2 regions of the Methylobacterium sp. Leaf94 genome follow, and region 2 is predicted to be linked to the other one. Evidence: predicted binding sites of a transcription regulator. Region 2 holds the regulator's gene; the other holds the start of a gene.
What was found. The regulator LexA, encoded in region 2, represses DNA repair genes until DNA is damaged. The targets are predictions, from matches to a motif close to TGTTCNNNNTGTGTTCNG.

Region 1 (7,732 bases), on a different contig from region 2:
TCTGAAGAGGGTCACATGGGTTCGATCACCCGCGAGCGTCGACAGGGCAACCGGCTGCGGAGCCTCCTCGGCGCCGAGATCCGCATCGCCCCGCACGCCTCCGACACGGCCTGCCTGATCCGGGACTGCGGTCCCGATGGCTTGCGCCTCGCGCTCAGCGACGGCGTGCCCCTGCCGGAGATCTTCGACCTCCACATCCGCAAGACCCGGCAGATGCGACCGGTACGCCTGATCTGGCGGGGCGACGATTGCGTCGGCGTCCAGTTCGTGCCGGACCCGCCCGCCGCGGTGCCCATCCCCATCGGACTCATGCGCGACCTTCGGGCGGCGCGCTCGGAGATCGCGTCCCTGCGGGCCCGCCTGGCCGCGCGGGGCGACGAGGCCTGAGGGCGGCAGCGATCCGGTGGCGCAGGCCGTCGGATCGCCGGAACCGCGTTTCTCGCCGTGACGTTCCCGAAGGAGCAGGCCGGCGGTTCTCCATCCGCGGCCCCTGTCCCGCCGGAACCGACAGCGAGCTTCATGACGGATGACATCCCCCTCTCCCGCCGCAACGTCCTGCGCGCGGGCAGTGCGACTCTGACCGGCCTCGCCCTCGGGGCGACGGGCGCGGGCGCGCAATCGGGCCCGCCCGGCCCCTCGGTCCCGGCCGATACCGGCGCGGTGCAGGGCGGCAAGGTCATGTTCCCGAACTGGCGCGGCCCCGGGGACCGGGCGCCCCCGCCGCCCCCCGCCCCGATGCCGCCGGGCCAGCGCGTGGGCTTCGCCATCGTGGGCCTCGGACGCCTCAGCCTGGAAGAGATCCTGCCGGCCTTCGGCGAGACGAAGCGGGCCCGCGTGGTCGCTCTGATGTCGGGCACCCCTGCCAAGGCGAAGCTCGTGGCCGAGCAGTACGGGATCGCGCCGGAGGCGGTCTACGGCTACGACGAGTGGGACCGCCTCGCGCAAAACCCCGCGGTCCAGGCCGTGTACGTGGTGACGCCGAACGCCGTCCATCGCGGGGACGTGCTGGCCGCGGCCAAGGCCGGCAAGCACGTGCTCTGCGAGAAGCCGATGGCGAATTCCTCCGCCGAGGCCCGGGACATGATCGCGGCCTGCGCGGCGGCCAAGGTCAAGCTGATGATCGCCTATCGCTGCCAGTACGAGCCCTACAACCGCGAGGTGGCGCGTCTCGCCCGCTCCGGTGAGGTCGGCCGGACGCGCCTGATCCAGGCCTTCAACGGCCAGACCACCGGCCTGCCCCAGCAATGGCGCCTGAAGAAGGCCCTGGCCGGCGGCGGTGCCCTGCCGGATATCGGGCTCTACTGCCTGAACGGCGTGCGCGCCCTCACCGGCGAGGAGCCCGTCTCGGTGGAGGCACAGATCCATTCGCCGGAAGGCGATCCGAAATTCGCCGAGGTCGAGGAGTCGGTCTCCTTCACCCTGCGCTTCCCCTCGCAGGTCATCGCGCAGTGCCTGACGAGCTACGGGGTTCACGAGTCGCGCCGGCTCCAGGTCCATACCGACCGGGCCGCCATCGACCTGCAGAACGCCTTCGCGTATCGCGGCCAGCGCCTGGTGATCGCGCGACCGGACGGGCAGGCGGAATCGCAGGACACCCGCATCCTCGCGCAGAAGAACCAGTTCGCCCTGGAGATCGACCACATGGCGCGCTGCATCCAGGAGGATCGGCGCCCGCGCACCCCCGGCGAGGAGGGCCTGCAGGACCAGGTGCTGATGGAGGCGATCTATGAGGCGGCCCGCACGGGCCGGCCCGTCACGGTCGGCCCGCCGCCGGGCGCACCGAGCGGCCTCGACGTCACCCGCGGCCCCGAACTCGACGCGGCGGGCTGATCCCGGGCGTCCGCCGCGTCGCGATCGGGTCTCGGCCGACTACTCCGCCGCCGGCGTGTGGAGCGAGAGGAGGCGGGCCGTGCGGGCATGGTCCACCGCCCGCCCGCTTTCGATGTCACCCGCGCCGAGATTGCGGCGCTCGTCGTTGATCGCCGCATGGACCGCGTCGATGGCCAGGATGAGGGCGCTCACGGTGCGGTTGTCGATGTTGCGCTCGCGGGCATGCTGGACGACGTCGGCCACAAGGTCGTCGGTCTCGCGCACGAGGCCGTCGAGGTCGGCCTTGCCGGTGGCGGCGCGCACCTCGCGCAGGATGTCGAGGAGCCGGTCGAGGACGATGTCGATGCGCTCGCGCCGCTTTCGGGCGAGGCGCTGGGCGACCCAGGCGACACCAGAGCCGACGGTGCCGCCGAAGAACGCCAGCAGGTAGATGTAGTCCTCGTAGCGCTCGAACATCGTCTGCTGTTCGCGCTCGAAGTAGTCCACCGCGCCGGGATGATTCGGCAGGCGAGCGCTCGTGGCCGCGACGGTGGAATCGAAGTCCGGCGCCTTCATCAGGTTGGCGATCGGCGCCAGGGGCGCCAGCTTCGAGCGCCACTCGAACAGGTGCTGGGTCACCGAGGCGACCGTGAAGCGGCTGACGCCGCCGCGGGCCATCAGCCGGTAGGAGGCGCCCACCGTCTTCACGTCCTCGTCCGGGCGCTTCGGGCGACCGCCGAAGGTGCCGGCCGGGATCGTCACGGATTGCAACTCGGGCATCCGCTGGATGATCGCCCCGCCATCCGGCACGGAGACGAAATTGATCTTCTTCTCGGTCGAGGCCGCCTCGACGGCACGCACCGTCGAGATCGCCGCCTTCGAGGCCGGAGCGGCGATGACCGCCACCGCGTCGACGCGGCCCTCCGCGATGGCGCTGGTGACCTCCTGGGGAGTGAGCGGCACGAGGGCGATCCGGGCCGGGCCGAGCCCGGTTTCGGGGACCGGCTCGGCCGCCGGCTGGGCGGAGAAGTCGTAGAAGGCGAGGAGGTTCGTCAGGAACGGCATGTCGGCGGCGTGCCGCTCGACCACGCCGAGGCGCTTGCGCGCGAGGTCGGGGAAGTTCTCGATGCCCGCCGCTTCCGGCGCGGCGATCAGCAGGGCCTCGTCGTGCAGGATCGCCAGGGTGAGCCCGTTCTCGGGCAGGAGGACGTCGGGCCGGACCACGGCGAGGTCGGCCTTGTTGCGCTGGAGCGCCTCGGCGCTGTCGCGCACGTCATCGTAGAAGTTCAGCTTGAGGCGGACATCCTCGCGACCGCGGGCCAGAGCCTGGGCGTAGGTCTGAAGCAGGGTCGCCTCGGCGCCGTCCCGGGGACCGACCGCCACGGTCAGGGTGGTGGGACGCGACAGGTAGACCAGCATCCCCGCCACGACGGCGAAGCCGAGCGCCAGAAGGACGAGAAGCCACTCGCGTCTCACGAGAAATGCCGGCATGGCAGGAACGAGCCTTTGTCCAGCGGGATCACCATATCTGCGAGACCGACCCCCGAACCCCGTCCGGATCGTGAAGAACCGATGACACCGCGAAACGTTGCGTCCCGCCGCCCCACCGGAGCCGCACCGGATGACCGGGCCGAGGTCAAACCGCCCCCGCCCGTCACCCCCGCCTATCTCGAGCGGGCGGCCCTGCATTACCTCGAACGCTACAGCGCCTCCGTGGCGATGCTGCGGCAGACCCTGAAGCGCCGGGTCGACAAGCGCTGCCGCCTGCGCGGGGAGGAGGCGAGCGCCTTCGCCGAGGCGATCGAGGCCACGGTCGCCCGCGCGGTCGGCGCCGGCCTCGTCGACGACGCCCGCTTCACCGCCGGGCGCCTCGCGGCCCTGCGCCGGCGCGGTGCCTCCGCCCGGGCCCTGTCGGCCAAGCTCGCCGCCAAGGGCGTGTCGCGCGAGCAGGTGGCGAGCGCGATGGAGGCCGAGCGCGAGACGGTGGAGGCGGGCGTCGACCTCGAGGCGGAAGCGGCCCGGGCCTATGCCAAGCGGCGGCGCCTCGGACCCTGGCGCCGGCCCGGGACGCGCGAGGCCCATCGCGACCGGGATCTCGCCGCCATGGCCCGCGCCGGCTTCCCGTACGGCCTCGGCCGACGGGTGATCGAGGCCGATCCCGACGCCGAGCCCCTCGACCACGAGGCTTAGCTCCGGGACCGGGCTCCGGGCTTTGGTTCCCAGCTATAAGGCTGCGACATCGCGGCGGCGGAGAAAGCCCGAATCCGTGCGCGAAAACTTGAACGAAGCGCGAACGAGGCGCATTTCTCGTCGATGGACGAAATGCTCGCGAAGAAGCTGCGCATCCTCGCCGATGCCGCCAAGTACGACGCCTCTTGCTCGTCGTCCGGGGCGCCCAAGCGCACGGCCGGCAAGGGCGAGCTCGGCTCGACCACCGGCGCCGGCATCTGCCACGCCTACACGCCGGACGGGCGCTGCATCTCGCTCCTGAAGATCCTGCTGACGAATTACTGCCTGTTCGACTGCGCCTACTGCGTGAACCGGCGCTCCTCCAACGTGCAGCGGGCGAAGTTCTCCGTCGAGGAGGTCGTGACCCTCACGGTGGAGTTCTACAAGCGCAACTACATCGAGGGCCTGTTCCTCTCGTCGGGCATCATCAAGTCGCCCGATCACACCATGGAGCTGCTGACGCGGGTGGCGAAATCGCTGCGGCGCGACCACGGCTTTCGCGGCTACATCCACCTGAAATCGATCCCGGAGGCGAGCCCCTGGCTGATCGAGGAGGCGGGCCTCTACGCCGACCGTCTGTCGATCAACGTCGAGCTGCCCACCGAGGCGAGCCTGGAGCGCCTGGCCCCCGAGAAGGACGGCGCCGTCATCCAGAACGCCATCGCGCAGATCGGCGAGCGCATCGCCGAGGCGAAATCCGAGAAGCGCCGGTTCTCGCCGGCCGGGCAGTCGACGCAGGTCATCGTCGGGGCCGACGCCACCACGGACGAGGCGCTGATCCGCAAGAGCGCCCTGCTCTACGGCTCCTACAACCTCAAGCGGGTCTACTACTCGGCCTTCAGTCCGATCCCGGACGGGTCCACCATCCTGCCGCTGACTGCGCCGCCGCTCCAGCGCGAGCACCGCCTGTACCAGGGCGACTGGCTGCTGCGGTACTACGCCTTCACCCCCGACGACGTGGCCGATGCCACCGACGACGGGATGCTCTCCCTCGACATCGACCCGAAGCTGGCCTGGGCCCTGAAGCACCGGGCGCGCTTTCCCGTCGACGTGAACGCCGCCGACCGCGAGATGCTGCTGCGGGTGCCAGGCCTCGGCGCCCGGGCGGTGGACAAGATCATCCGGGCCCGCCGGCACACCCGCCTGCGCCTCGACGACGTCGCCCGCCTGACCTCGGCCCTGAAGCGGGCGCGGCCCTTCCTCATCGCCGCCGACTACCATCCGGCGGGCGGCCTCACCGACCGGCTCGACCTGCGGGCACGGCTCGCCGACCCGCCCAAGCAATTGTCGCTGTTCTAGGATGGCGGGCGCACACCGATCGGCTCCTCCCTCCCCCGCGGAGGGGACAGGGTTCGGGCGCGGCGCGCTCGAAGCCGTCGACCTCTCCCCGGGCGCCGACCTCGAGGGCTTCCGGGCCGCGGCCCGTCGCCTCGCCGGCCGGGGCATCCCGCCGGAGCGGGTGCTGTGGTCCATCGGCGAAGCGTCCGGGCTGTTCGGGGCGCCGCCCCCCGCGCCCTCGGAGGAAGCTCCCTTGAGCCTGCCGCGCGGGGTGGGCGAGATGGTCGCCCGGGTGGTGCTGCACCGCGACCCTGAGCGCTACGCCCTGCTCTACGATCTGATCTGGCGCATCCAGTGCGGCGAGCGGCGTTTGCTGGAGATCTCGAGCGACCCGCTGGTCCATCGCCTGGAGCGGATGCGCAAGGCCATCGCCCGCGACCTGCACAAGATGCACGCCTTCCTGCGCTTCCGCCGCGTGGAGGGCGATGGGCCGGAGCGCTTCGTCGCTTGGTTCGAGCCGGACCACCACATCCTGGGGGCCGCCGCCCCGTTCTTCGTCGATCGCTTCTGCGGACTGGACTGGACCATCCTGACGCCGGAGGCCTCCGCCCGCTGGGACGGCGATGTCCTCGCGTTCGGACCGCCAGGGCGACGCGAGGACGCACCGGCACAGGACGGATTCGAGGCCGGCTGGCGCGATTACTACGAGAGCACGTTCAACCCCGCCCGGACGAACCTCGCCGCGATGCGGGCGGAGATGCCGAAGAAGTACTGGCGCAACATGCCCGAGACCGCCGCCATTCCGGGCCTCGTCCGGCAGGCTGCGGCGCGGACCGGCGCCATGATCGAGAGGACGCCGCAGATGCCGGTCAAGCGCAATCCCGCCCGGGCCGTCGCGGCCATGGCGGACCAGGCCCCGGATTCGCTGGAGGCGCTCAACGCCCTCATCCGGCGCTCGGAGCCGCTGGTCCCCGGCGCGACCCAGGCCGTCCTCGGCGAAGGACCGCTGGGCGCGTCCATCGCCTTCGTGGGTGAGCAGCCGGGCGACCAGGAGGACCGCCAGGGGCGCCCCTTCGTCGGCCCAGCCGGGCAACTGCTCTCACGGGCGATGGCCGAGGCCGGGATCGCGCGAGGCGAGGCCTACCTCACCAATGCGGTCAAGCACTTCAAATTCGAGGAGCGGGGCAAGCGCCGCATCCACCAGAAGCCCACCGCCGGCGAGGTCAGCCACTATCGCTGGTGGCTCGACCGGGAGCTCGATTTCGTCGCGCCGAAGCTCGTGGTGGCGCTCGGCGCCACCGCCGTGCTGGCGCTGACGGGCAAACAGATCCCGATCACCCGGGCGCGCGGCCCGGCGGATTTCGAAAAACCCTATGCGGGGTTCATCACCGTGCACCCGTCCTACCTGCTGCGCCTGCCGGACGAGGCGAAGGCGGAGGCCTACGCGGCCTTCGTGGCCGATCTCCGCCGCGTCCACGACCTCGGGCGCTCCCTGGCCGCCTGACGCCTCACGCCCCCTCCTCCTTGTGGGGGCGCAGCTCCGGCGTGACCTGGTCGATCGCGGTCTCGATGGGGGCGGAGCGGCTCTCGACCCGGGTGCTGTCGACGAAGATGCGGGCCTCGCCCTCCTTCAGGCCGAGGCTGCGCAGGGCGTAGAGGGTCATGCCGAAGGCCAGTTCGCGCTCGGCCATCAGCACGAGTCCGACGCCCTGCTCCTCGAAGTGGCGGCGCTCGCCGTCGTTGTGGGTGCGCACCAGGGTGTCGATGCCCGGATGGATCTCCCGGGCGAGTTCGACGATGCGCCGCGTCGTGTGGGCCTCCGGTGTCGCGACCACGATCAGGCGGGCCTGGGCGATGTCGGCGGCCTGCAGGATGCCCGGCGCCGTGGCGTCGCCGAACACCGCCTCGATGCCCTCCTGGCGCAACTCCAGGACCCGGCGGCGGTCGCGGTCGAGGACGATGTAGGGGAGGTCCCAGGCCTTGAGCGCCTGGCCGATGGTACTGCCGACCCGACCATAGCCGATGAGGATCGCGTGGCCCCGATGCGGCGGGCTCTCGCTGGTGACCGCCAGGGCCGCGGCGCCCTGGCGCTCGAAGCGGGCGGCCAGGGCCGGACGCTCGGCGACCTTGCGGCCGACCCAATCGGTGAGCGCGAAGAACAGCGGGTTGAGGGTGATCGACAGGATGGCGCCGCCGAGGATGAGGTCGCGCCCCTCCTCCGGCAGGAGCTTCAGGGACAGGCCGAGGCTGACGAGGATGAACGAGAACTCGCCGATCTGGGCGAGGCTCGCCGCGATGGTGAGGGCGGTGCCCAGCGGATGCCGGAAGGCCAGCACGATCGCCACCGCCGCCAGGGACTTGCCGATGAGGATGACGCCGAGCACCGCCAGCACCGAGAGCGGCTCGCGGATCAGGA
Region 2 (7,732 bases):
CGCGGCCGCCGTCGACGCGGCCCGCAACGCCCTGACGCGCCGCATCACCGACGCCAACGGCGGACAGGCCGGGGCGGTGGCGGCGGCCCTGGTGACGGGCAAGCGCGGCCTGATCAGCCCCGAGACCAACGACATCCTGCGCGCCGCCGGCATCTACCACGTCGTCTCGATCTCGGGCCTTCACATGGTCCTGGCGGCCGGCGTGGTGTTCTGGCTCGTGCGGGCGCTCCTGGCCCTCGTTCCGTTCGCGGCGCTGCACTGGCCGATCAAGAAGATCGCCGCTGCCGTCGCCATGGTGGGCGTGACGGCCTACTGCGTCTTCTCCGGCTGGGACATCGCCGCCGAGCGCTCGCTGATCATGACCCTCGTGATGCTCGGCGCGATCCTGGTCGATCGCCCGGCGCTCAGCATGCGAAACCTGGCCCTCGCCGCCCTGATCGCCCTGGCCCGCGAGCCGGACGGCCTCCTCGGCCCGAGCTTCCAGATGTCGTTCGCGGCGGTGGCCGGCCTGATCGCCTGCGCGCCGCTGATCGCCGGACGCGGGCGGCAGCGCGACGGTGCCGGCCTGCTCCCCCGGATCTTCGCCCTGGCGTCCGCGGCGGTCTTCGGCACCCTGGCCACGACGCTCGTGGCCCAGATCGCCACCGCGCCCTTCGCCACCTACCACTTCCAGACGGTGCAGCCCTTCGGGCTGGTGGGCAACGCGCTCACCCTGCCGCTGGTCTCCCTGGCGGTGATGCCGTCAGCGGTTCTGGGCATCCTCGCCTATCCGTTCGCGCTGGATCAGCCGGTCTGGTGGGCCATGGGCCTGGCGGTGCGGGGGATGCTGACCATCTCGACCTGGATCGCGGGCTTCGGCAACGCCGTCGTCGTGGTCCCGGCCTTCGGCACGGGGGCCCTCGGCCTCCTGGCCGCCGCCCTGATCGTCCTGACGCTCCCGGCCTCGTCGCTGCGCTGGCTCGGCCTCATTCCGGCAGCGATCGGCATCGCCTGTGCGGCTGCCCCGGATCGCTACGACATCTACGTCGATCGGGAGGGGGCGGGCGCCGCCATCCGCGAGCGCAACGGGCGGCTCGCCACCCTTGGCCGGCCGCCCCCCTTCGTGCTCGCGCAATGGCTCAAGGCCGATGGAGACGACCGACGGGTGCAGGACGTCACGAGGTTCGAGGGCGCGCGCTGCGATCGCCTGGGCTGTACCCTGACCACACCCGACGGCCGCGTGCTCGCCCTGACCACCGACAAGCGTGCCCTCGGAGAGGACTGCGCCAGGGCCGACATCCTGATCACCCGGCAATCCGCGCCCGGGGGCTGCGCCGCATCTATCGTCATCGACCGGAATTTCCTGGGATCCCACGGTGCGACCGCAATTCGCCTCACCCGCGATGGGCCGTCCCTCGCCACCGCGAAGCAATTCGGGGATGTCGTGCCCTGGCGTGCGACGCCTTTGCGCAAGCCGGTGGACCCGCCGGGAACGTCCTTGCCATCTTCGACACCGCCGGCGTCGGTCTTACCGGAAATCCCCGATCGCACCCGCGACCCGTCGGATCCGTCCGGCGATGAACCGGACGGGGACCCCCTTCAGTAGCGGCGCACCAGGCTGACGAGACGTCCCTGGATCTGCACCCGATCCGGGCCGAGGACCCGCGTCTCGTAGGCCGGATTCGCCGCTTCCAGGGCGATGGACGATCCACGCCGGCGCAGGCGCTTCAGGGTCGCCTCCTCGTCGTCGATGAGGGCCACGATGATGTCGCCCGTGTTGGCGGTGTCCTGCTTGCGGATGACCACCAGGTCGCCGTCGAGGATCCCGGCATCGACCATCGAATCGCCGCGCACCTCCAGGGCGTAATGCTCGCCGCCGGCCAGGAAATCTGGCGACATCGTCACCGAATGGCTCTGTTCCTGGATGGCCGAGATGGGCGTACCGGCCGCGATCCGACCCATCACCGGGATGGTCACGGCCCGACCGCTCTCGTCGGTGGCCTGCGTGGTCGGCAGTCGGGACACCGATGCGCCGGCCGGCAGGCCCTTGCCCTTGCCGCCTTCGACCACGCTCGGCGTGAAGCGGCGAACCTCGGAGGCCGGAGCGGCGCGCGGGGCGCCCGCATTCCCCCCGAGGCTCTCCGGCATCCGGATCACCTCGATGGCCCGCGCCCTGTTGGGCAGCCGGCGCAGAAAGCCGCGCTCCTCCAGGGCCGTGATCAGGCGGTGAATGCCCGACTTCGACTTCAGGTCGAGGGCGTCCTTCATCTCGTCGAACGACGGGGGAACGCCGCTCTCGCGCATCCGAAGCTGGATGAACTGGAGCAGGTCCAGCTGCTTACGCGTCAACATGCGGGACACTCTTCGTTAGCGCCACGGATCGCGGCGGGTGGCACTAGAAACAAACCACGAACACGTTAAACGTTCCGTAAGTGTTCTGCAAGGGTTCCCATCTCAAGCCTCCCGGGCGCGATCCGTTCGATCCCCTCGGCAAGGGCGGATCCGGGCGTCGCCCGAGCGCCACGCCGGCCTGCCGCTGCGGCCATCGCTGCGATTGAGTGGTGCCCCGATCCGACGAATGAGTTGGACGGCCGGCGTCTAGACCGGTCGGCAGGGCGCCCGGGCGCAGCGCCCTCGGGTCGATGGCCCGGCGACGATCGGTTCTCTGCCGTCCTCTGCCGGCGTCGCCGACGGCGGGTCTTCGGCTAGCGCTGCCCGGTGCGCCCTGCCTTGGGCCGGTCACCCGAACCGTTGCCGCCCGTCTCGGTGGGATTGCGGGGATCCTGCCAGAAGGTATCGAACAGGCGCTGCATCGCGCGGGCGTTCTCCTGCTGCACCTCCAGGCCCGTCTGGAACATCTGCTGCATCACGTCGAAGGGCGCTTCCGTGGCCGACCTGTCCGGCGCGGCGGACTCCGGCCGGGGCGAAGCCGCGAGCCACGTCGACGCCGCACGCGGTCGCGCCTGGGGCGAGGGCGTCGCGGGCTTCGGGGTCTTGGCGCCGGAGTTCAGGAACGCCTGCATCATCTCCGACCAGGCATTGGGCGGGAAGCCGAAGGGGTTCGCCTCGGCGCGCGGGGCCGGCGCCGCGGCAGGCGGCTGGTTGATCATGACGTGGACGATCCCCGCCACCACCATGCCGGCCATGATCGGCAGCATCTGCTTCAAGGCCGGCATCGCCACGCCGCTGACGGCAGCTGCCTGCTGCAGAACGGCCTGACTCAGATGGGGCGAGCCGAAGAGTTGCTGGACCAGCATGTCCATCTGAGGCGTCGCGCTCGACGCCTTCGGCGCGGCGGGGCCGACGAGATTGAAGAGGTGGGCGAAGCCGGTCGGATCCTGGGCGACGTTCCGCTGCAGCCCCATCGTGAGGGCCGGAAGCAGGGCTTCCATCGCGCGCAGGCTCTGCTCCGGCGACAAGCCGAACTGCCGTCCGAAACCCTGCGCGTTGGGGCCCGCCTGCGCCTGAAGGATGTCGAACAGATTGAACATGGCGGCCTCGCGGACGAACTGCGGCTTTCCCGGTCATCGACCCGGGCGCGCCGCGCGAATTCTGTCGCATCCGGTCGGTACTGACCAGCCCGGGCGCCTCACGACGGCCCGATTCCCCGTCGACGGGGGCCCGTATCAACCCGTTTCTTGCCCCGGACCCGCGATGCGCTTCCCTTCGCCCCTGATCGAGGCGCGCCTGGTGCGTCGCTACAAGCGCTTTCTCGCCGATCTGCAGCTTGCCGACGGGTCCGTGATCACGGCCCATTGCCCCAACCCGGGGGCGATGCTGGGACTTGCGGTGCCGGGCGCGCGGGCCCTGTTGTCCGACGTCCGGGGCCCGACGCGCAAGCTCCCCTTTTCCTGGGAACTGGTGGAGGCGGATCTGCCCGGCGGCCGGCAATGGGTCGGCATCAACACGATGCGGCCGAACGCCCTGGTGGCGGAGGCCTTCGCCGCCGGCGGCCTGCCCTGCCTCGCCGGCTACACGGGCCTGCGCCCCGAAGTCCGCTACGCCCGGGCCAGCCGGGTCGACTTCCTCGCCACCGGGGAGGGGATGCCGCCCTGCCATGTCGAGGTGAAGAACTGTCACCTGATGCGCAGCCCCGGCCTCGCGGAATTTCCCGATTGCGTCGCCGCCCGCAGCGCCCGCCACATGACGGACCTCGCGGCCGTCGTCGAGGCCGGGGGCCGTGCCATGGTCATCATCGTGGTGCAGATGTGGGCGGATCGCTTCGATGCCGCGCGGGACCTCGATCCTGCCTTCGACCGGGCGCTTCAGGCCGCTCGGGCGGCCGGCGTCGCCGTCCACGCCCATCGCTGCCGCATCGACCCGGTCGGCATCGCCGTGGCCGACGCCATCCCGGTGCTGTAGGGCGCCCGTCCCAGAAGAACCGCGCGGGCCCGTCAGTCGGCCCGCTCGAAGATCAGGTTGAGGCGGGTGCGAGCGATCCGGCGATAGCCGTGCTGCTCGAGCAAGGCGGGCAGGTCGATCTGCCACTGGTCGGTGCCGTTCTCGACGATGAGCAGCCGCGGGTGGAGGCTCGCGGGGGCGGCCCGCAGGAAAGGTTCGAGGATCAGGTCCTCGGCGCCCTCGACATCGAGCTTCATCGCGTCGATGCGCGCGATGCCCTCGCCGAGGGCGAGATCGAGCAGGGGCACGGCCGGCACACGAATCTGCGCGCCCTCGTTCGTCCCGACGATCTTCAGGCTCGATTCCCCCCGGTTGCGGGGGTCCACGAACAGGGTGAGTTCCCCCGCCTTGTCGGCGACCGCGCAGGCCACCGCCTTGACCGTTCCGAACGGATTCTGCGCGATGTTGTAGGTCAGGCGGTCGAACACGTCCGGCTGCGGCTCGACGGCCAGGATCCGGGCGCGCGGCCCCGCGAAGGCCGCCACGAACAGCGCGTAGGCGCCGATATTCGCGCCGATATCCAGGAAGGTGCAGCCGGGCTGAAGCTTCGCCCGGAGAAGTGCGCGCTCCTCCGGATCGAAGAACTGCGGCGTGAAGAGCACCTTCTTCTCGCAGTTGTTGTTGTAGGGGTAGAGCCGCATGCGGGCGCCGTAGCGTTCGACGTCCAGAGGGGCGCCGCGCAGCAGCCCGATCGCCACGCGGCGCAGGAACAGGGCGAGGCGTCGCCCGGCCCAGCTCGCGTAGGAGATCCGGCCCGTCTGCCGAGCGATGCGCGCGACGAGGCCTGTGGGAGCGTAAGTGCCGTAGGGCTGCGTGTCTTTCATCGTGCGTGCTGATGCCAGCGCACGGACGCGGCGGCAAGCGACGCCGCCGCGGGAGGATCGAAAGGTCCGGACATTCCGGGCCGATCAGCCCGCAGCGCCCCCTCCGGGCGAATGCGGTCGGCCGCAGATCAGACCTGACCGTCGCGCCACTTCGGAAGCAGAGGACAATCGTCGAGACCGGATCTGGTGCTCAGACCTGTTCCATTGCGGCAACACCGCGACCGAAACCCAGTTCGAGCGGCCTCGATTGCCCGAAAAATAGGCGTCTGCACAAAGGATAGCTTTGCCGTAAACGGGAACCTTTGAGAACGTCGCCCCAACGCAGATCCTCCCGCAGAGTTCCCATCGCCATGCAGCGCTCTCTTCTCGCCCTTTCCGCCGTCCTGCTGTCCTCGGTCTGCGCCTTCGCGGCCGACATGCCGGCGAAGGTGCTGGCGGTCCCTGCCCCGCCCGCGCCGTGCAAGGCCGAGATCACCTTCCCGGCCTATGGCGGCGTCATCAAGCAGAACCCGAACCCGTCCTGCCTGACGCTCGGCGCCTTCGGCGACGTCTATGTCGGCGGTGCGGTCACGGGCTACTTCTACACCCAGCCCAACCAGTACACGTTCTCGCCCGCTCCGCTGCCGAGTGACCGGGCCGGCCGCGTGGACGTCTCGAACCTGATGGGCTTCATCCAGAAGGCCGACGGCCCGTTCCAGTTCTACGCCGCCTTCGGCGCCTACTCGATCCCCGGCCTCGGCCTGCCGATCTACGGCACCTTCGACCAGACGGACCTGCTGTATTCCCCGGCGCCGATCGTGTTCGGAAAGTACGTGATCAACGACAACTGGTCGATCCAGGGCGGTCGGATGCCGACCCTGATCGGCTCCGAGCTGCCGTTCACCTTCCAGAATCTGAACATCTCGCGCGGCCTCCTCTTCGGCCAGGAGAACGTGATCAACCAGGGTGTGCAGGTGAACTACTCGGATGGTCCGTGGGCGGCCTCGTTCGCCGCGACCGACGGCTTCTATTCCGGCGAGATCAACTGGGTCACGGGTGCAATCACCTACAAGATCGACCCCGCCAACACGGTGGGCATCAACGGCGGCACGCACTTCTCCAGCTACACCAATTTCGACTTCGCGGACCCGTTCGGTCGTCGCGGCCTTCGCTTCCAGTACGCCACGCCCGTCTCGCTGCAGAACAGCAGCATCATCAGCGCCAACTACACCTATGCGGACGGTCCCTGGATCGTGACGCCGTACGTCCAGTACACCAACGTAGAGCAGAACGCCGTCCTCGGCCTCGCCGGTGCCGAAACCATCGGCGGCGCCCTCCTCGCCAGCTACGCCTTCACGGACAACTTCGCCCTCGCGGGCCGCGTGGAGTACATCAGCCAGAGCGGCAATCGCAACAATCCGTTCGGTCAGACCTCGGTGCTCTACGGCGCCGGCAGCTCGGCCTTCTCCTTCACCGTGACCCCGACCTTCACCTTCGATCGCTACTTCGTCCGTGGCGAGTTCTCGACCGTGCAGCTCTACGACATCACGCCCGGCCTCGGCTTCGGCCGCAGCGGCCTGAAGACCTCGCAGGAGCGCTACATGCTGGAGACCGGCATCACCTTCTGATCCGTTTCGGACGATCCGGTTCGGCGAAACGCGGCGGCAGGGCAACCTGCCGCCGCTTTCATGTGCGCCCATGCGCCACCGGAGGGCTTCCGTCCACGCGCCCGACGGTTCAAGGAGGCGGGACCATGCCCCGACCGATAAGGCCCGAGCCCATGCAGCGCTTCGATTCCGACGGTGTTTCCCTCGCCTACATCGACGTCCCCGCCGTCGGCGGGTCGGGCGACCCGGTCCTGCTGATCCACGGCTTCGCCTCGAACCATGCGGTGAACTGGGTCAACACGCTCTGGGTCCGGGCCCTGACCCAGGCCGGCTACCGTACCATCGCCCTCGACAACCGGGGGCACGGCGAGAGCCAGAAGCTCTACGATCCGGAGGTCTACGGCGCGGACCTCATGGCCCAGGACGCGCGCCGCCTCCTCGACCATCTCGGGATCCCCAAGGCCGATGTCATGGGCTACTCGATGGGCGCGCGCATCGCCGCGTTCCTGGCCCTCGATGCGCCGGAGCGCGTCCGTTCGCTGCTGCTCGGCGGTCTCGGCCTGCATCTGATCGAAGGCAAGGGCCTGCCGGACGGGATCGCCGAGGCCTTGGAGGCGGAGCCCGGCGCACCGGCCCCGAACCCGACGGCCGCCGCGTTCCGCACCTTCGCCGAGCAGACGAAGAGCGACCTGCGGGCCCTGGCCGCCTGTATGCGCGGCTCGCGCCAGACCCTGTCGCGCGCCGAAGTCGCCGAGATCTCGTCACCGACCTTGGTGACGACCGGCACCCTCGACACCGTCTCGGGCTCGGGTCCGGCGCTGGCGGCGCGGTTCCCGAACGGCACCGCCCTCGAACTGCCGAACCGCGACCACAGCACGGCCGTGGGCGACCGCGGTCACCGCACGGGCGTCCTCGATTTCCTGGCCCAGCGGCTCTGAGAGG

Region 1: the regulator LexA is predicted to act here: its motif matches at 4,088-4,105, upstream of ASG63_RS08440 (putative DNA modification/repair radical SAM protein).

What each region holds. Positions count from the first base shown of each region.
Region 1 covers NZ_LMRM01000012.1:9,262-16,993, reverse strand. The annotation lists gene ASG63_RS08460 (hypothetical protein) at 16-387, shown strand; gene ASG63_RS08455 (Gfo/Idh/MocA family protein) at 520-1,830, shown strand; gene ASG63_RS08450 (TAXI family TRAP transporter solute-binding subunit) at 1,870-3,300, opposite strand; gene ASG63_RS08445 (regulatory protein RecX) at 3,382-3,999, shown strand; gene ASG63_RS08440 (putative DNA modification/repair radical SAM protein) at 4,123-5,337, shown strand; gene ASG63_RS08435 (UdgX family uracil-DNA binding protein) at 5,339-6,820, shown strand; gene ybaL (YbaL family putative K(+) efflux transporter) at 6,825-7,732, opposite strand, start outside.
Region 2 covers NZ_LMRM01000014.1:19,637-27,368, reverse strand. The annotation lists gene ASG63_RS10730 (ComEC/Rec2 family competence protein) at 1-1,585, shown strand, start outside; gene lexA (transcriptional repressor LexA) at 1,579-2,331, opposite strand; gene ASG63_RS10720 (DUF937 domain-containing protein) at 2,685-3,470, opposite strand; gene sfsA (DNA/RNA nuclease SfsA) at 3,634-4,341, shown strand; gene ASG63_RS10710 (FkbM family methyltransferase) at 4,374-5,204, opposite strand; gene ASG63_RS10705 (outer membrane beta-barrel protein) at 5,549-6,811, shown strand; gene ASG63_RS10700 (alpha/beta fold hydrolase) at 6,964-7,728, shown strand.